Regions from separate parts of the Cobetia sp. 14N.309.X.WAT.E.A4 genome, predicted to be linked through region 1. Evidence: predicted binding sites of a transcription regulator. Region 1 holds the regulator's gene; each other region holds the start of a gene.
The links. The regulator sigma-54, encoded in region 1, starts transcription at its own class of promoters, with help from an activator protein. The targets are predictions, from matches to a motif close to TGGCACNNNNNTTGCTNT.

Region 1 (6,628 bases):
AACGTCGCGCCAAGGAGCTGGGTATCCAGGACGTCATTCAGGGCCGCGAGGACAAGCTGGTCGCGCTGACCAACCTGTGTCGCGAGCACGATATCGCGCTGGATGACGTGGCCTACTGCGGAGATGACCTGCCGGATCGCGAAGCCATTCGTCGCGTCGGTCTGGGGGTCAGCGTTCCCAACGCCATGCCCTATGTGATGAGTGAAGCCAATTGGGTGACCACGCGTCAGGGCGGTGATGGTGCCGTGCGCGAGATCTGTGATCTGCTGCTCAAGGCACAGGGCCACTGGGCCTCGGTGCTGGATACCTATCTGCAGGAGTCGCGCGCCTGATGCCACGTCTGCCCCGTCCCTCTCCGCGCCTGTGGCTGATGCTGCTGCTCCTGCTGGTCGGCGGCGTCATGGCCCTGATCGAGCAGCGCAACAGTCTGGAGTCGACAGTGGATGTCGACGCCAGCAGTGATGAGCCGGATTACTATCTCGAGGGGGCTGACATGACGCGCTTCGATGCGCGGGGAGTGTCGATCCAGTCGATGACCTCCCCGCACATCGAACACACGCCAGGCGATGACGTGACGCGTGCGCAGGCACCGAAGATCCGGACCAACGACAGCGAAGACCGTCGCTGGTACGCCACGGGTGACAGTGGCGTGTTGAGTGCCGGCGGCGACACCTTCACCCTCGAGGGCAATGCCAGGCTGCGCCAGCCTTCGGACGCCTGGACACTGGACACCGACGTGCTGCATTACAGTCGTGAGCAGAACCGTGCCTGGAGTGACGTGCCGGTGGTGATCACCCAGAATGGTCAACGCGTCGAGAGTGACCGCTTCAGCGCTGACCTCTCTCAGGATTCCGCCCAGCTGGAAGGCCGCGTCCGCAGTACCCTGCAACCCGGCAAGGGCAAGAGCGATGCCGCCCGGGAAGCCGAGACTCTCGACACCGGCAATGACACCACCCGTGACGATGATGGCCGCGTCTCCAGCACCTTCGATGCCGCGCCGGCCCAGGATCAGTGAGCGCACCCCTGCATGCGCCGAATCCTCTCTCCCCGATTTCCGCTTCACGATGGCCTGAGTGATCGTGAAGCCTTACCAGTTCTGCCAAGGAGCACTCCATGACTTCAACGACTCTCACGCCCTTGACGGTCTGGCGCCAGACACTCAGACCCGGTGTCATGGCCCTTGGCCTGGCACTTGGCATGACGACGCTTTCCCCGACCGCACTGGCGCTGGACAGCGATGCCAACCAGCCGATCAACATTGCCGCCGACTCACTGTCACTGGATGACAAGGCCGGCACGGCCACCTATACCGGTCGCGTGGAAATGCGCCAGGGCAGCATGAAGCTGGATGCCGCGCGCGTGGACATCAGTCGCGCCGACAGCGGCGAGATTTCCCTGGTCAAGGCCACCGGCCAGCGCGCCTACATGGAGCAGAAACCCGATACCGACGAGCGACTGGTCAAGGGCTGGGCGAATACCATTCGCTACCACGCGCTGGAGCGCCGGGTGGAACTGGTCGGCGATGCCCGTCTGGAGAAAGGCGATGACACCTTCGAAGGTGGCTACGTGGAATACTTCCTGGACAAGCGCCAGGTCAATGCCAGCAATGGCACCGATGCCTCATCCTCCGAGGGGTCACGCGTCCACATGACCCTGACGCCACGTGGCGCCAATGCCAGCAAGGGTCAATGAGAATGACTGCTGCCAGCCCACGTACCCTCAGCGCTCGTCATCTGGCCAAGGCCTACAAGGGTCGCAAGGTCGTCAAGGACATCTCGCTGGAAATCCGCCAGGGTGACATCGTAGGCCTGCTGGGCCCCAACGGGGCCGGCAAGACGACCTCGTTCTACATGATCGTCGGCCTCGTGCGCTCGGATGCCGGTAGCGTGACCATCGATGACCACGACCTGTCCGGCGCCGCCATGCATCAGCGGGCTCGCGCCGGCATCGGCTATCTGCCCCAGGAAGCCTCGATCTTCCGCAAGCTCTCGGTGTCCGACAACATCATGGCGATCCTCGAGACGCGCAAGGATCTGGATCGCAACGGACGCAAGGCACGCCTGGAGGAGCTGCTCAACGAGTTCAGCATCACGCATATTCGTGACAGTGCCGGCATGAGCCTTTCCGGCGGGGAGCGCCGCCGCGTGGAGATCGCTCGCGCACTGGCCACCGAGCCGGACTTCGTGCTGCTTGATGAGCCGTTTGCCGGCGTGGACCCCATCTCGGTGGGCGAGATCAAGAGCATCGTGCGCCAGCTGCGTGACCGCGGCATCGGGGTGCTGATCACCGATCACAACGTGCGCGAGACACTCGACATCTGCGATACCGCCTACATCGTGGGCGATGGCCAGATCATCGCGCATGGCGACGCCGACACCATCCTCGCCAACCAGCAGGTGCGTGATGTCTACCTGGGCCATGAGTTCAAGCTCTAGCCCGAGAGTGGCGTCAGCCTGGTGAGAGCCGTCAGCCTGGTGAGAGCCGTCAGCCTGGTGAGAGCCGTCAGCCTGACGAGAGCCGTCCGACCTCTTCTGCTCTCACCAGCACCCTCCAGCACCCGCCACTTCCTGCTTCACTGTCGGGGCCTCGTTCCCCGCCCCCTCACGCAAGCGCCTCGACAGGCGCTTGCGTGATCTCCCCGTGAACCCTCCTGCTCTGCCACACCTCACTCGAATGCATGACGTCCATACCACCTTGGTGGCAACATGGCATGCAAGTTGCTTGAATATTCTCGACTGCCCCTTGTCAGTGCCCCGACCCACGGTATAGCGTAGATGCACGTTCCTTTGCCGTGAATGACAGACCCCATGAAACCCACCTTGCAGCTTCGACTCGGCACTTCCCTGACCATGACCCCGCAACTTCAGCAAGCGATCCAGCTGCTGCAGTTGTCGACGCTGGACCTGCGTCAGGAGATACAGCAGGCGCTTGAGTCAAACCCCATGCTGGAGCTTGACGAGGAATACGAGTCGCTGGATGTCGCGGAGACACAGGACAAGAGCGAGATCTCCACCTCCGAGACCAACAGCGAGATTCCTGAAGAATACCCTCTCGACAGTGACTGGTCGGACCTCTACCAGGATCACGCAGGCAGCCTGACCAGTTCCGGCAGCGGAAGCTCGAGCGAGGACGGGCCGGACTTCGATCGCAACACCAGTGTCGAAAGCCTGCAGGACCACCTGCGCTGGCAGCTGGCGATGACGGACCTCGATGCGCGTGAACGCCAGATGGCGGAGAGTCTGATCGATGCGGTGGATGGGGCCGGCTACCTGAGCATGAGCCTGGACGAACTGGTCGATGGCCTGCGAGGTCAGGGACTGCCCGGCCTCAAGGCGTCGGAACTCGAGCAGGTCCTGCTGCGCCTTCAGCAGTTCGATCCCACCGGTGTGTTCGCTCGAGACCTGCGGGAATGCCTGCTGCTGCAGCTGGCCCTGCTGCCGGACGATCTGCCATTGCTGGCCCAGGCCCGCCGTCTGGTGCGGCAATTCCTCGAGGCACTGGGCAATGACGATCGCAAGCTGCTCAAGCGTCGCCTGAGCCTGGATGATGATGAGCTGGATCACGTCATTCGTCTGGTACGGGCGCTCGACCCGCGCCCGGCGTCCGCCTGGGGCGAGCCTGCCAGTGATTACGTCATCCCGGACCTGCTGGTCCGTCATACGCGTCACGGCTGGCAGGTCGAGCTCAACCCGGAAGCGCTGCCCAAGCTGCGTATCCAGCCGGAATATGCCGCCCTCATCAAGCGGGCCGACAAGTCCGCGGACAATACCTTCCTCAAGGACAATCTTCAGGAAGCCCGCTGGCTGATGAAGAGCCTGTCCTCACGCAATGACACCCTGCTCAAGGTGGGCCGCGAGATCATGGCGCGCCAGATCGACTTCCTCGAGCAGGGGGAAGAAGGCATGAAGCCGCTGATCCTCGCCAACATCGCGGAAGTGGTCGAGATGCACGAATCCACCATCTCGCGGGTGACCACCCAGAAATATATCCACACCCCGAGAGGCGTGTTCGAACTCAAGTTCTTCTTCTCGAGTCAGGTGGGTGGCAGCGGCAACGGTGACGCGCACTCCAGCACCGCGATCCGTGCGCGCATTCGCAAGCTGATCTCGGAAGAACCGGCGCGCAAGCCATTGTCCGACTCACGCCTGGTGGATCTGCTGGCCAGTGATGGCATCGAGGTAGCGCGCCGGACGGTCGCCAAGTATCGCGAGGCCATGGGCATCCCCTCCTCCAGCGAGCGCAAGCGCTTAGCGTGAGTCTCGACAACGGATACCCGCAGGCCAGCGGACTCCACACGTCGGAGCGCTGAAGCTCGCCCCCTTGCACCTGCCATCCTGGCATCATCTGCCAATCGGTCGTCTGAATACCGGTTGGCAATGCCTGTCCTTGCGACTGCGTGAGTGACTTCACGCCCCAATTGCCTATTTTTCCAGCCACTTTTCTCCAGAGTGCTTTCTTTTTCCCTCACATCCCACGGACAGATAGCCAGGGGTCGCCACCGACTCCTGCCACACGAACGTCGACGTAAATGCTGACATTGGCCACAAACGGCCGGTTTCTCGAGCCCCATTCCGTCCGTGATGCGAGGCGATGCTCATGAAGAACCTGCTGATATCCCTCGCTGGGTTGAAGACAAGCCTTGCCCCACGATGCAGCGCAGCGTTGATCTTTGTTCAAAGCTTGGGCATTGTCGGGGTAGACGCTCGGTACACCGGCACCGCCGCTCTCGCCAGCAGATGATCGCCACGAGACCATGGCCGGAGTCAGAAAGTGGCCGCGCGTTCAATCAGGGTTTGCTCGCAGTCAAAAAGGGTTACAATTCAAAGGCAACCCGCTGGATAAAGGAGCGTGTCCATGCAAGTGAATATCACCGGGCATCATGTGGAACTCACCGATCCTCTCCGCGATTATGTCAACGAGAAGCTCGCTCGCCTCGAACGGCATTACGACAACATCACCAATGTTCAGGTGACACTGTCGATCGAGAAGGAACGCCAACAGGCTGCCTGCACCCTGCACGCCGCTGGCGCCGACCTCCATGCCCTGGCAGAAGACCCCAACATGTACGCTGCCATCGACGCGCTCGCCGACAAGCTGGACCGCCAGCTGGTCAAACACAAGGAAAAGTCCCAGGCTCGCTCTCAGGGCACCGGGACCCGTTGACCTTCTGCCATGACACTTGATCAGATCCTTCCCCCCGAGCGCACGCTCTACGGCGTCCCCGGGGGGAGCAAGAAGCGGGTGCTGGAATTCTTCAGCACCTTCATTGCTCAGAACATTCCCAGCCTGGACAGCCAGGAAGTCTTCTCGCGCCTGATCGGGCGCGAGAGACTGGGTTCGACGGGCATCGGCCACGGCGTGGCCGTGCCACATGCACGCAGTCCACACTGCAAGACCCCCATCGCGGCGTTCATGAAGCTCGGTGACCCCATCGACTTTGACGCCATCGATGGCGAACCCATCGATCTGCTGTTCGTGCTGCTGGTCCCCGAGGAGGCAGATGACACCCATCTCACTCTGCTCGGCCAGGTGGCGGAACTGCTCAACTCGCCCACCAACCGGGCAGCATTGCGCCAGGCAGACAGTCAGCGAGCATTGTTCGATGCCCTGACCTCGGCCATCGCCGAATTGCCGGCGCGCTGAACCTGCAAGCCCGGACTCGCTCCGGGCTTGTCGCTGACTGGCCTCAGGCACCCTCCGCTTTCACCTCATGCTGACCTCGCCCTGGGAGAGCACTCCATGAAGATCGTGATCATCAGTGGTCGCTCCGGTTCCGGCAAATCGATTGCCCTCCAGGCGCTGGAAGACATTGGCTACTATGCCATCGACAATCTGCCCGGCATGCTGCTGGCACCATTGGTCGAGCAGCTGGAAAAGGACAGCCCCACCCGCCGGCGCATCGCGGTCTCCATTGACGCGCGCAACCTCCCCGATGCCCTGAGTCGCTTCCCTGAACTGCTCGACAGCGTTCGTCAGAGCGGCATGGATGTGCAGGTCGTCTACCTGACCACGGACTCCCGTGTCCTGCTCGAACGCTATTCCGCGACCCGCCGCCGTCATCCGCTGACCCGCGACAATGACCGCACGCTGGCCGAGGCCATCGAGATCGAGCAGCAGACACTGGCCCCGATTCGTCAGAAGGCGGATCTTGTCATCGACTCGACCAACCTCAGCGTGCATGACCTGCGCTCGCGCATCACCGAACAGGTCGCACAGCACAGCTCTCGTCATCTGACACTCACCTTCGAGTCCTTCGGCTTCAAGCATGGCGTGCCGACCGATGCCGACATGGTGTTCGATGCCCGCTGCCTGCCCAACCCCTACTGGGACATCAATCTGCGCAGCGATACCGGTCGTGATGACAGCGTGGCGGAATTCCTGCAGCGCTACCCGGACGTCAAGGCGATGCAGGATGACATCACCGGCTGGCTGGAACGCTGGCTGCCCGCCTATCAGGCCAGCAATCGCAGCTACCTGACCGTTTCGGTGGGCTGTACCGGTGGCCAGCATCGCAGCGTCTATCTCTGCGAGCAGCTGGCCGAACATTTCGCCAAGCAGCTTCCGGAAGTGCGTCTACGCCACCGGGAGCTGGGGATCCATACGGCCCTGGCGATCAGCGATACCCGTC
Region 2 (6,628 bases), on a different contig from region 1:
CGGGATCAGCGTCGGGCTCCAGGCCCCGGTAGAGTTCGACGGTATGTACGCCGGGAATACCGAAGACGGTATCGACGCCGTAGGTGTCACGCAGCAGTCGGATCAGGAGTTCAGCACAGGTCATGGCAGGCTATCCGGCAGACGGGAGCGCCGTGGCGCCCCCGGAAGTCATGAGGAAAAGGAGTCCAAGGAACAGGAGCCCAGGCACAGGAGGCTGGTGGTGGCACAGCGCTCTTGCGGCGTGCTGGCCTCGGCTCAGAACACGAAGACGTGGGCGATACCAGCGATGATCGGCAGGGTGATCAGCGTGCGCAACACGAAGATGGCCACCAGTTCCCAGATCTTGAGCGGAATCTTCGACTTGAGCAGCAGGGCACCGATCTCGGACATGTAGATCAACTGGGTCAGGGACAGGCAGGCGATCACGAAGCGGGTCAGTTCGCTGTCGATGTCCTTGGCCAGCACCGCCGGCAGGAACATGTCGGCAAAGCCGACCAGCGTCGCCGGGGCTGCCTCTGCCGCGTGGGGAATCTGCAGCAGTTCCAGCAGCGGAATCATCGGGTAGGAGAGCCAGGTGAAGACCGGCGTGAACTCGGCCAGCATCAGCGCCACGGTCCCGATGGCGATCACCACCGGCAGCAGACCGAGGAAGATGTCCGCCACGTTGAAACCGGCCGATTTCACCAGCTTGAGCGGGCCCGGCGCATGCTCGGCACGCGCGACGGCCATGCCGAGTGAGTAACGCAGCACGCCACAGTCGCTTTGGTTCTCTTCACTGATCTGACAGCCGACCGGCTCGTGGTAGTCATCACGCTTGCGCGACAGCGGCGGCAGACGCGGCACGATGACGGCGGCGATCAGGCCCGCGATGACGACGGTCAGATAGAAGGGCACGAACAGGTGATTGATGTTCATGAAGCTGGTGACCAGCAACGCGAAGGCGATCGAGACCACCGAGAAGTTGGTGGCGATCACCGCCGCTTCGCGCTTGCTGTAGAAGCCCTGCTCGTACTGCTGCGTGGTGATCAGCACGCCGACGGTGCCGGAGCCCATCCATGAGGCGGTGGCATCGATGGCACTGCGTCCCGGCAGATTGAAGATGGCGCGGAACGGGCGACGCACGAGGCTGCCGATGAATTCCATGAAGCCGAAGTCCACTAGCAGCGGCAGCAGAATGGCCGCGAAGAAGAAGAAGGTCAGCAGGACAGGGGCGAGATCATTGAGCATCACGCCGCCGGTGAAGGCCGCCGTGACGGCGGCTGGCCCCCACTGGAAGTAGGTCATCAGCGCGAAGATGGCGCCGAGGGCGCGCATGGCAAACCACACCGGCGCGACATCGAACAGCTCATGCGCTGCACCCTGACGTGCCCAGTTCGGCTTGGCGAGCTTGACGAAGCCGGTGAGGATCACCGACAGACACAGCACCGCGACGGCGATGGCGGGCAAGGCGCTGCCGAGCGTGGCCTTGAGCCAATCGGCCATCAGGCCCATGCCGATGTTGATGGTGTCGCCAACGCTGAACGGCACCAGGAAGAAGCTGACGCCGAGCAGTGACGGCACCAGGAATTTCATCAGCCCCCTGGCCGTGAGCGGCACCGGGCGGGTGGCGATCAGGTCCTTCTTCGGGCGGGCCGCTGGGGTCGCGGCGGAGTCAGACGCGGAGTCATGCTGGGACGGTGCGTGCTCCGCCGTCGGGTCGATGCTGGTTGTCATTCGGGTCACCTTGATCTTGTTGTAATGGTCAGGCTCTGATCGGTCATTCGGCATGCGACATGCCGTCTTCGCGGGGGATTCTTCAAGTGCCAGAGACGGGACAGGCCCCTGGCACGCGACCCGCCCTCCGGCGGGGTCTTTCACTGGCAGTGGAGGCGCGGTGCGACTCAGTCGCGCTGCTGCACGCCCGGCAGTACGCAGAGCATCTCGTAGAGCAGGGTCGCGCCCATCAGCGCGGTATTGCCGCTGGTGTCGTAGGGCGGGGAGACTTCCATCAGGTCACCGCCGACGATATTGAGGCCACGTGCGCCGCGCACGATTTCCATGCCCTGGGGCATGGTCAGGCCGCCGGCTTCCACGGTGCCGGTGCCGGGGGCGACGGAGGGGTCCAGCCCGTCGATGTCGAAGGTGATGTACACCGGGTGATCGCCCATCATGTCGCGCACTTCGGCCATCAGCGGCGCGAGTGACTTGAACCAGCACATCTCGGCGGTTTCCACGCGGAAGCCCTGCTGACGGCACCAGTCGAAGTCATCGGCGGAGTAGCCGGTGCCACGCAGGCCGATCTGCACCACGCGGTGGCTGTCGAGCAGGCCTTCTTCCTGGGCACGACGAATCGGCGTGCCGTGGGCGATGGGCTCGCCGAACATGTGGTCATTCACGTCGGCGTGGGCATCGATGTGGATCAGGCCGACCGGGCCGTGCTTCTTGGCGATGGCGCGCAGCACCGGCAGGGTGACGGTGTGGTCACCGCCCAGGGTGAGCGGCACGCAATCGTGGCTGAGCACTTCATCGTAGAATTTCTCAATGATGTCCATGCTCTTGGGCAGGTGGAAGGTGTTGATCGGCACATCGCCGATGTCCGCCACCTGCAGGCTGTCGAAGGGCGCGGCGCGGGTGGCCATGTTGTAGGGGCGCAGCATGCGCGATTCATCACGGATCTGACGCGGGCCGAGACGCGCGCCCGGACGGTTGGAGGTACCGATGTCCAGCGGAATGCCGATGAAGGCGGCATCCAGGCCTTCCGCGGTTTCCTGAGCCGGCAGGCGCATCATGGTGGCCGGGCCGCCGAAACGTGGCATGTCGTTGCCGCCCAGTGGCTGATTGAATTCGCTCATCTGTCTCTCCAGGGTCTTGAGTCGCTCGCGATACGCTGACGGCGAGCGGGGTATTGTGATGGTTCGCCTGATCGCCTGGCCGGACGGTGTGATGAAAGCCGGCGATTCTCCTTGGCGCATACCCCAGCACTGCAGTAACCATGCCAATTTTCAGTCGATTGATTTTATTGGATTTTCTAAAGAGATGGTTGTCGAGTGATTCATTTGTGGATCACTCGTGCGTCAATATCGATTCAAAAATGGATCGTCGATTCATTTGTGGATCACATTCAGGCATCATCGAGAGTGTCTTTTAGCGCAGTACTTGCAGCGCACTGTCAGGAAGAAAGACCTGCGAGAAAGACCCGCAGAAAGCCCCGTCCCGATTCCCAGGCTCGACCATGAGGTACCCGCCATGTCAGAGCTCGACCACCAGATTCTCAAGACCATCATCGACACCGCCCATGACCACTACTTCGTGGTGAGCGCGGACGGCCAGGTGCTGGATGTCAGCCCCGGCGCCGCAGCGGTCTATGGCATGACGCGTGAGGCGCTGTGTGCCGCCAACGTGCATGACCTGGAAGCCAGCGGGGTGCTCAAGCCCTCCATCAGCCTGGAGGTGCTGCGCACAGGGAGAACGCTGCAGATGATGCAGCTCACCGCCACCGGGCGGCGGGTGGTGGCGCAGGCGCATCCGGTATTCGTCGCGGGCAAGCTCGAGTGCGTGGTCAGCCGCTCGATGGATCTCACCGATATCCAGCTATTGCAGCAGGAATATGCGGTGCTCCAGCAACGCTTCACGGATCACCTGCGGCGCAACTCGCGGGGCAGTGAGCTGGGCGGGGGGAGTGCGGGGGAAAGTGATTGGGGGGCGGTGGGGAGTGTGCGCTCAGGTGCCGAGCAGACTACCCATGACGCGCAGCAGCAGGGGCGTGCCCTGTGTGAGCAGGCCGCGCGTGAGCAGGCGGAGTGCGAGGACGCCGCGCTGGAACTGGGCGAGCTACAGGTCAAAAGCCCCGTGATGCGGGAGATAGCGCTGCTGCTCAAGCGGGTCGCGCCCACCAACGCCACGGTACTGATGCTGGGCGAATCCGGGGTCGGCAAGACTGCCTTCGCCCATCAACTGCATCGTTGGAGCCAACGCGCCGACGGCCCCTTCATCGAGGTGAACTGTGGCGCCATCCCCGAAAGCCTGTTCGAGTCCGAGATGTTCGGCTATCAAGCCGGTGCCTTCACCGGCGCGGGCAATCGCGGCAAGGCGGGCCTGATGGAACAGGCCGAAGGCGGCACCCTGTTTCTGGATGAAATCGGTGAGCTGCCGCTCGCCACCCAGACCAAGCTGCTCAAGGTGATTCAGGACGGAATGATCACCCGCCTGGGCGACACCACCACCCGCCGCGCCGACTTCCGACTGGTCGTCGCCACCAATCAAGACCTCGCCGCCCGCGTGGAGCAAGGCCAGTTCCGCCTCGACCTCTACTACCGCATCAATGTGCTCCCCGTCAGCCTGCCGCCGCTGCGCGAACGCCGCGAAGACATTCCCGCCCTGATCGAGCAACACCTCTCCCGCCTCAATCAACGTCACGGTCGCCGCAAACTCCTCGACGCCACCCTATGGCCCATCCTCATGCGTCAGGACTGGCTCGGCAATATCCGCGAACTGGAAAACTGGCTGGAACGCGCCTGGCTCAGCGCCCCCAGTGATGTCATTGACAGCGACTCAGTGAAATCACTGCTCAACACTTGTTCCACGAATAACGCTAATGGACTAGGCAATTCATTTGGCTTCAGTAATGACAAATCTAATGGAATAGGCGTTACTGAAAGTTTTCCCACTGCCGATACATTACATAGAGAAAAATCCCTCTCAGCGCCTGCCGCTGAGGGGGCGGTAGCCATGCCAGTCCCCAAACTCGGCCCCAATGAAACGCTCAAGGAAGGCCTTGCGCGTATAGAAGCACATTGGTTACGCGAGATGGCTGCCGAGCTGCCCAGTACCTATGCGATAGCCAAGAGGGCAGGGATCAGTCAGCCGTCGGTGGTGAGAAAACTAAACAAAAAAGCTAGTCTTTAATTAACTGTTAACTCTTGGTTTAATTAGTTGGCTGTGTTGTTTTTAACTAGATAGAGTAGTTGTTCATGATAAATAATGTGTTCCCTAAAAGTACAATTGATCTCCTGTCCTCTGTACTAACAGTGTTTTTTAAGTTTGGATTGATGTTTGGTGGTTTTGTTTTTTTCTTATATTGTTTGAGGATAGGGTATTTTCCTACAGGTGTGTCTTTAGGTGATGGGCTTATATTTATATTTTGCGCCGGATCCTTTTCTATTATATTTTTGTTGTTTATGATTCCGAATATATGCTTAGGTTTGTTGATGTTGTCTTTTATATCCTACCTGTCAAAAAGGGTAGTGCTTAGGCTGAACAAGAACAAGTGGAGATATGATGTCGATAAAGATATTTATAATGTAAGATATTTTAATTTATTTATTGTGCTAATGTCTCTTTCCGCAATAATAATAATAATCGGGTCAAATTGGCCTGCAGGGAAAAAAATAGATAGTTTCGATGATATGTTATCATCTTTCCTGTCTTTTTCTTTGTTAGTTTCATTTTTGGTGCCCTTATTAAATGGCATGATGTTTTATTTGCTAGTGTATGTCACGAAAAAAAGAAGTTTACTTTATGATTATCGTAGTCAAAGTGTAAAGAGTGATCATTCAAACACTAACTTTTCCATGTTTATTGGAGCAGTTGTCTTTTTAATGATGGTAATCACAGCAGGCTTAGGCGGGAAGGGTGGTGAAATGCTCATGGGATCTATGAAAATGTTAGGTATACGTACAGAGAATGTTATTGTCCACATTAAAAAGCCATACTATACCTACGCCAAGCTTCACCAAATTAACCTAGTTCCTAGTGAATTTGGAGAGTCATATATGAGGATGGAAAAAGCTGATATATTAATGAGTGGCTTTGGTGATAATGTTGTTGTTGGATTTGAAGAGAGCAAGGACAAGTTAATTATACCCAAAGATTATGTATTCGTTGTTCACGAGTAGTCAATGTCACAAAATGACATAATTCATTGATTCAGTGCGGGCAAGTATTCATGTCAACGGCGTACTTTTTATCTACTGCTTGTATGTTAAATCTTAAATGATTCTTGGTGGATTTTTATGATTAGGTTAATATTCGGCTATTTCTTGGGGTTACTAACTGCTCTAATTTTTTTGTTTTACCAAGATAAGCTGAAAGATTATCTAACGATTGGCGTAGTTATTAATATGGTGATCGCTACTGCTACTGTTATTGCTGTGATTATTCATCTGAGCTCTGTTGTTATATCAAGGCGCGATAGAGTTTGGGATGCAAACAAGCATGTGCTTATGGACTTTAGGGAGGCACTCTCGGAAGTTATCGAGGCAAATGATTATTACTCTAAGATAGAGCTTGCTAGAATTTTTAATGAGGAGCCTCCAGATGAGGAAAACAAGCCTAAGGAAGAAGTGTATTACGTTTATAGTAAAAAACATAAATTTATTAAGGATGTATATGGCTCGATTTTAGATGCAAATTTAATTAAAGCTATGGATGTTAGTTATAAAGAAAATAATAAAATAAATGGACGCGTTCACCAAGAAGATCTTAATATATTGGAGGCTTACTCTAAATCATCTGATTTATATGGGTATTTAAAAAGAGAGCTCGATATATATATTGCAAAAAAGTCAGGTATTAAGGTGAGAGTTGGTGCATTAACTTCTCTTAAATCTAAGCTATATAAGTATCTCTAAGGTACACTATATTCATTTCA
Region 3 (6,628 bases), on a different contig from region 1:
ATCAACACCATCAACTCCATCACCCATCTGGACCTCGACCGCATGGTCGCGCATCCCATCGTCGGCGACCGCAGCACCCATGGCGGCTACTGCGGCAGCGCCGTGAAGCCCATCGCGCTGAACATGGTGGCCGAGATCGCGCGCACGCCGGAAACCGCCAACCTGCCGATCTCGGGTATCGGCGGCATCTCCAACTGGGAAGATGCCGCCGAATTCATCGCCCTCGGCGCGGGCAGCGTGCAGGTGTGCACCGCGGCGATGCTGCACGGCTTCCGTATCGTCGAGGAGATGAAGGACGGCCTGGGGCGTTGGATGGACAGCAAGGGCTATCAGCGGATCGAGGAGTTCTCCCGCGCGGCGGTGCCCAACACCACCGACTGGAAGCAGCTGGACATGAACTACCAGGTGATCGCGCGGATCGACCAGGACAAGTGCATCGGCTGCGGACGCTGCTACATCGCCTGCGAGGACACCTCGCACCAGGCCATCCTGCATCTGGCCAGGGACAACGGCACCGCCCGCTATGAGGTGAAGGACGCCGACTGCGTGGGCTGCAACCTGTGCGAGATCACCTGCCCGGTCGAGGACTGCATCACCATGGAAGTGCAGGACACCGGCAAGCCGTACATGAACTGGATGGAGGACCCGCGCAACCCGCATCGCGCGGCGTGACCCTGACGTTGCGGACAAGATCTGGATGATCCGCACAGATTCCAGCGCATGACGCCACGTTCAGTGGCGTGAAAACAGAAAGGGGCTGCCAGCAATGGCAGCCCCTTTTCAATGGTCTCATGATCCATCAATGATGATCATTGTTAGCCTTAGGGTAATATAATAATGACATCACCTGATGGCTCAGGCGGACAAGCCAACGCCCTTCAGCAGCACCCGCGTGACGTTCTGCACCGCCTGCTCGAATTCGCGATCACTCAGCGCCTTGCCCTGATTGAGCACCGCGATCTGGTGGTCGAAGTCGGCGTAGTGCTGGGTGCTGGCCCAGATCATGTACAGGTAGGCGGAAGCATCGACGTTGTCGATGCGCCCCTCACTGATCCACTGGCGCAGGCGTGACTTCTTCATCTCGGCCCACTCGTCGAGCCACACCGTCAGCTCCTCGCCCAGCACCGGCGCGCCCTGCATGATCTCGCTGGCCCATACCTTGGAGCCATACGGACGCTGGCGCGAGTGCATCATCTTGGCGCGAATGTAGGTGGAGAGCACCAGCTGCGGGTCGTCATAGGCTTCGAAGCACAGCGCATCTTCCTTCCACAGCGCCAGCAGACCATCGAGGACCGCGCGATACAGCGCTTCCTTGGTGCTGAAGTAGTAATGCAGATTGGACTTGGGCAGCTCTACCTCGGCGGCAATATCGACCATGCTGGCGCCGACATAGCCCTTGAGAGCGAAGATCTTTTCGGCGGCGAGCAGGATGCGGCCGACATTATCCTTGCGAATCTGAGACTTGCGAGTGGTCATGCGATCCCCTGACGCGGTGCTGGCAGTGGGATGAGAATATCATAACCGCACTGCCAACATGCCTGAGCCGACAGGTTTCGCGCTCGCGGGCGTCTCTTCTCTACCCCCTCGCCTCTAGCCTCTCGCCTCTTGACTCGCTTCCCACTGCTCATCCCTCGGCTTGTCGCCTCACGCTTCAGCGCGCGCCAGCGGTGTCATTCGAAGACCGCCCCATCGATGAAGCCATCCGCCGGCATCGGCACCTGCCCTGCCTCGCCGCTCAGCCACCAGGGCGCCGGATGCGTGCCTTCACTGCGCTCATCCGCCACCGGCACCACCATGCCCAGCTTGCGGGCTGCGCTGCGGTAGAGGTCCGGGCGTACGCAGCGTGCCAGGGTCGCTTCGAGGTCATTGTCGCTGACTCCCTCGAGATGCCCCCAGCGCTGCATCTGGGCGGCATACCAGCGGGTCTGCGAGCGCCACGGGAAGTTGGCCGCGTAGCGATGGAAGATGGTCCAGCCGGGATTTTCCCGCTGGAACGCCTCCCCCGACTGCTCGACATCCACGTCGCGCAGTCCACGCGCCACCACCGAAAGCGGCACTTCCTGCATGCCTTCATCATGCAGCCACTGCGCGGCCTGCTCACGGTTGCCCGGGCGGTCCAGCCAGGCACAGGCCTTGAGCAGCGCGCGAATCAGCGCCTGATGCGCCAGCGGGTGCTGCTCCGCCCAGTCCTCGCGCACGCCCAGCACCTTTTCCTGTCCGAAGCGCCAGATATCATGACTGCCCGCCACCACCTGCCCCATGCCCTGCACGGCGGCCAGACTGTTCCAGGGCTCTCCGACACAGAAGCCGTCCAGCGCGCCACTTGCCAGCTGGGCGGCCATCAACGGCGGGGCCACCGCACGCATCTCGATGTCGCGATTCGGGTCGATCCCGCCGGCCGCCAGCCAGTAACGCAGCAGATAGCGGTGCGAGGAGAAGGGATGCACGCTGGCAAGCTTGAGCGCCGCCTCCCCACGCTCGCGGCGCGCCTGCACGTGCGCCGCCAGCGCCCGAGACACCGCCAGCGGAGAGCCCAGGTCATGCCCCTCCTCGGCCAGCGCCGCCATCAGGGCCCGCGACAGGGTGATGGAGTTGCCGCCCAGATTGAGCGTCATCGCGCTGATCACCGGTGTGGCGCGGCCATCCAGCCCCAGGGTCGAGGTCAGCGGCATCAGCGCCAGCATCTGCGCGCCCTGCAACACGCCGGTCTGCAGGTCATCGCGCAGTGCCGCCCACGACGGCTGCCACTTGAGCGTCACGGCCAGCCCCTCCTCACGGAAGAACCCCTGACGCTCCGCCACCACCAGAGGTGCCGCGTCATTGAGCGGCATCAACCCCAGCGTCAACTGATGGCCATTGAGAAGAGAATCACTGAGCATCACATCCACCTTTTGAACGATCGAAAGAGAAGGACATCACGAGACTCGGCTCAGTGCCGACGCGACGCCTTGAGCAGCTCATCGGCCAGCTCGTGCAATGCCAGACGCCGATTCATCGCGGTCTTGCGCAGGTATTGGTAGGCCGCATCCTCCCCCAAACCGCGACTCTCCATCACCAGCGCCTTGGCGCGATCCACGCTGCGCCGCTGTATCAGAGTGGTCTGGGTGCGATTGAGCTCGCCCTTGAGCGCACGGTGAGCCTCGAAGCTGGTGATGGCCACCTCGACCATGCTGCGCACCATCGCCGGCATGACGTGATCCACCACGTAGGCGGACACGCCGGCGCCAGCCGCCTGGCGCACCAGGTCCGGCGCGTCCTCACTGGCCAGCATGATCATCGGCTTGGGATAGTGACGCCCCAGCTGGCCGAGGTGCTCGAGGGTGTCACGGCTGGGCAGGTCGGCGTCGATGATCACGGCATCCGGCTGATGGTGCTGCACCAGCGCATGCAGGTCCTCGTGTTCATCGACCCGCAGCGCCACCTCGAAGCCGGCGCTCAACAGCGCCTGCTCCAGAGCGGCGGAACGCTCGCTGCGCACATCGACGATCAACACGGTCACGGGCATATCAGGCTTCCTTGGCAGTGTGTCAGGCGGTGGTGCCGGGGTGTCAGGCGACGCCTCGAGCGATCAGGCACCGACGTCCGAGATCAAGGACGACGGCGTCTCCGCAAGCGGGAGTCAGGATGGCGTCACGCCTCTGACACTGCAGGATTCATGCCACAAACTGGTGCAGCGCTGGCCAGAAAGGCCTTCCGCAGTGCGCAAGGGCGCGCCCGGCTGCACAGCAATGATGCATGGCGTGATCTGGCGATCTCTCGCCCGCCACGTGCGCCAGACTGGATCATCCTCACCCCGCCGCGCACCGCCACTGGGCATCGCCCTGCTTACTCCCCACTGCTGTCTTGCCCGACATGATGATTCCAAGCCCTTGATATGACGGGGGTTGGACGCACAACACCCCCGCAAGTGGCGCGCTACTTGCTTTGAGTCAGGCAATGGCAGACAAGCGTGCCATGCATCATCCATGACGTGGACCAGGCTCCCGGGAGTACGAGTGCGTCGAACCAGGCCCCTCAATGACGAGGCGCCCCGCTGTCGTTCACAGCTGTTCGACCACCCGTCGTGCGCCGAGACCCTGGCGTCCGGCACCGACGCTGTACCAGGAGCCCACTCATGGATATTCGCAACAAGGCCAGCCGTATCCGGCTGTTCAGCTTCAATACCCCGCAGATGCGCGCCTTCCACATGTCGTGGTTCGCCTTCCACGTCTGCTTCTTCGGCTGGTTTGGCATCGCGCCCTTGATGGCCGTGGTGCGCGATGACCTCGGCCTGACCAAGACCCAGATCGGCAACACCATCATCGCCTCCGTCGCCATCACGGTGATCGTGCGACTTGCCATCGGCGTGCTGTGTGATCGCATCGGGCCACGCAAGGCCTACACCTGGCTGCTGTGCCTCGGCTCTCTGCCGGTGATGTGCATCGGCTTCGCCGACAGCTTCGAATCCTTCTTCCTCGCCCGTCTGGCCATCGGTGCCATCGGCGCGTCCTTCGTCATCACCCAGTACCATACCTCCGTGATGTTCGGCCCCAACGTGGTCGGCACCGCCAATGCCACCACCGCCGGCTGGGGCAACCTGGGCGGCGGCACCACCCAGATGCTGATGCCGCTGGTGATGGCCGGCCTTCTGATGCTGGGCGTCGAGCAGACCCTGGGCTGGCGTCTGGCGATGGTCGTGCCGGGCATCGTGCTGTTCCTCACCGGGATCGCCTACTACTTCTTCACCCAGGATGCGCCGGACGGCAACTTCAGCGAGCTGCGTGAGCGTGGTGAGCTGCCCAAGGCCGAGAAGGAATACAGCATGCGCGCCACTTTCGGCGCGGCGGCACGCGACATCCGTGTCTGGGCCCTGTTCCTCGTCTACGGCGCCTGCTTCGGGGTCGAGCTGACCATCAACAACGTCGCCGCCATCTACTTCTTCGATCACTTCGACCTCGATCTCGCCACCGCCGGCCTCATCGCGGGCCTGTTCGGCCTGATGAACCTGTTCGCGCGCACCCTGGGCGGCGTCTTCTCCGACCTGTTCGCCCGTCAGTCCGGCCTCAAGGGTCGCGTGCGCTGGCTGTTCATCGCGCTGCTGTGTGAAGGCGTGGCGCTGGTCGGCTTCGCCCAGATGGAAACCCTCGCGGTGGCCATCGGCATCATGCTGGTGTTCAGCCTGTTCGTGCAGATGGCGGAAGGCGCCACCTTCGGGATCGTGCCCTTCGTCAATCGCAAGGCACTGGGCGCGGTGGCCGGTATCGTCGGCGCGGGTGGCAACGCGGGGGCTGTCGCCGCGGGTTTCCTGTTCCGCAGTGAAGAACTGACCTACCAGGAAGGCCTGATGTATCTGGGCATGGGCGTGATCGTGATCTCGCTGTTCGCCCTGCTGGTGCGCTTCAGCGCCGCCACCGAGGCCGAGGAAGGCCGCGCCTATGAAGCCGCCGTCGCGGAACGCAAGCAGCAGAGCGACCAGCAGCCCGTGTCTGTCTGAGCCTGTCTCTTCCTGAGACTTTCTCAAACCTCTGACACATGCAGCCCTGATATACGGAGCCCTGTTACACGGAGCCCTGACATGCAAAGGCCCCGCCTCATGAGAGGCGGGGCCTTTGTGCATTCACACCTTGCGGTTCGCCGTGCTCGCGAGCGAGTCACGGCCAGCCATCAGCTGTCGGTAGCGTTCTCGACGCTGTCACCGGCGTCTTCCACGGCATTGTCCATCTTCTCGCCAGCCTTCTCCATCGGGCCCTCGTCCTCGCAACCGGCGAGTGACAGGCCACCGAGACCCAGCATGGCAATCATCAGCGAACTACCCAGAGTCTTGAGCTTCATGATGTCTCTCCTTGAATCATCGGTCGGGATAACGCCCCGGCCTGCACACCAGTACAGACAACAGCGCGGGGATACACAGGACATGGAGCGGGTGTCGCGCGGTTTCAAGGGTGGCGCAACGCCGAGTTGCAAGGGGATGACCGAGTGACGAGGCACACCACAGGGCAAGCCCCTTCGAGGAGCCCGGCTCAGAGCGCGAATCTGCGCTCGAGCCAGAGGCCCAGGTCAGAGGCCCAGGTCAGAGAAACCATGGTCGAACAGCACCTCACCTCCCAGCCCCGCCAGATAGTCCGGCACCAGCTCGATGGCCACGAAGGCGCCAGGCACATCCTCGTGATGGCAATAAAGGCCGTAATGGCGCGCCGGATGAAAGCCCAGATGGGCATAGAATTCGGCATGACCCGCCGCCACCACGGCGCCCGCTCCCAGCAGTCGACAACGCTTGACCGCCGAGATCACCAGCCGCTTGCCGATGCCATGACGCTGGTGCTGGGGCAACACCGCCAGAGGCGCCAATGCCATCAGCACGCGCCCCGGACAGCCGGAGAGTTCCACGCGCGAGGCCATCACATGCCCCAGCAGCCCTCCTTCGCCTTCACTGAGGTGACGCCCGCTTTCCGGGTCAGAGAAGCGCTCGGCCACCAGCGAGATCTGCGCCAGATCACTGCGACGCAGTCTGTCGCCCAGGCGAGCCTCCCGGTGGCCGGCAAACACGGATTCATGGATGCGGTAGATGCGCTCATGATCGATGAGACGTTCTTCACGGATGCGAAGATTATCGGCGGGATTGTCAGTCATCACGAGTTACCGGTTCAGC

Region 2: a site for sigma-54 is predicted at 2,960-2,977, ahead of speB (agmatinase). Genes of this name have one in related genera too.
Region 3: a site for sigma-54 is predicted at 3,909-3,926, ahead of OW493_RS04470 (NarK family nitrate/nitrite MFS transporter). Genes of this name have one in related genera too.

The regions. Positions count from the first base shown of each region.
Region 1 is NZ_JAPNXT010000001.1:52,150-58,777, reverse strand. It holds gene OW493_RS00255 (HAD hydrolase family protein) at 1-332, shown strand, start outside; gene lptC (LPS export ABC transporter periplasmic protein LptC) at 332-1,015, shown strand; gene lptA (lipopolysaccharide transport periplasmic protein LptA) at 1,114-1,692, shown strand; gene lptB (LPS export ABC transporter ATP-binding protein) at 1,689-2,435, shown strand; gene OW493_RS00235 (RNA polymerase factor sigma-54) at 2,808-4,256, shown strand; gene raiA (ribosome-associated translation inhibitor RaiA) at 4,855-5,163, shown strand; gene OW493_RS00225 (PTS sugar transporter subunit IIA) at 5,173-5,643, shown strand; gene rapZ (RNase adapter RapZ) at 5,740-6,628, shown strand, end outside.
Region 2 is NZ_JAPNXT010000003.1:295,346-301,973, reverse strand. It holds gene OW493_RS06540 (5-guanidino-2-oxopentanoate decarboxylase) at 1-124, opposite strand, end outside; gene OW493_RS06535 (YjiH family protein) at 256-1,572, opposite strand; gene speB (agmatinase) at 1,881-2,831, opposite strand; gene OW493_RS06525 (sigma 54-interacting transcriptional regulator) at 3,226-4,884, shown strand; gene OW493_RS06520 (hypothetical protein) at 4,950-5,873, shown strand; gene OW493_RS06515 (hypothetical protein) at 6,018-6,608, shown strand; gene OW493_RS06510 (hypothetical protein) at 6,621-6,628, opposite strand, start outside.
Region 3 is NZ_JAPNXT010000002.1:249,173-255,800, reverse strand. It holds gene preA (NAD-dependent dihydropyrimidine dehydrogenase subunit PreA) at 1-672, shown strand, start outside; gene OW493_RS04485 (TetR/AcrR family transcriptional regulator) at 856-1,476, opposite strand; gene OW493_RS04480 (CmpA/NrtA family ABC transporter substrate-binding protein) at 1,671-2,879, opposite strand; gene OW493_RS04475 (ANTAR domain-containing protein) at 2,930-3,505, opposite strand; gene OW493_RS04470 (NarK family nitrate/nitrite MFS transporter) at 4,115-5,473, shown strand; gene OW493_RS04465 (hypothetical protein) at 5,644-5,811, opposite strand; gene OW493_RS04460 (N-acetyltransferase) at 6,037-6,609, opposite strand.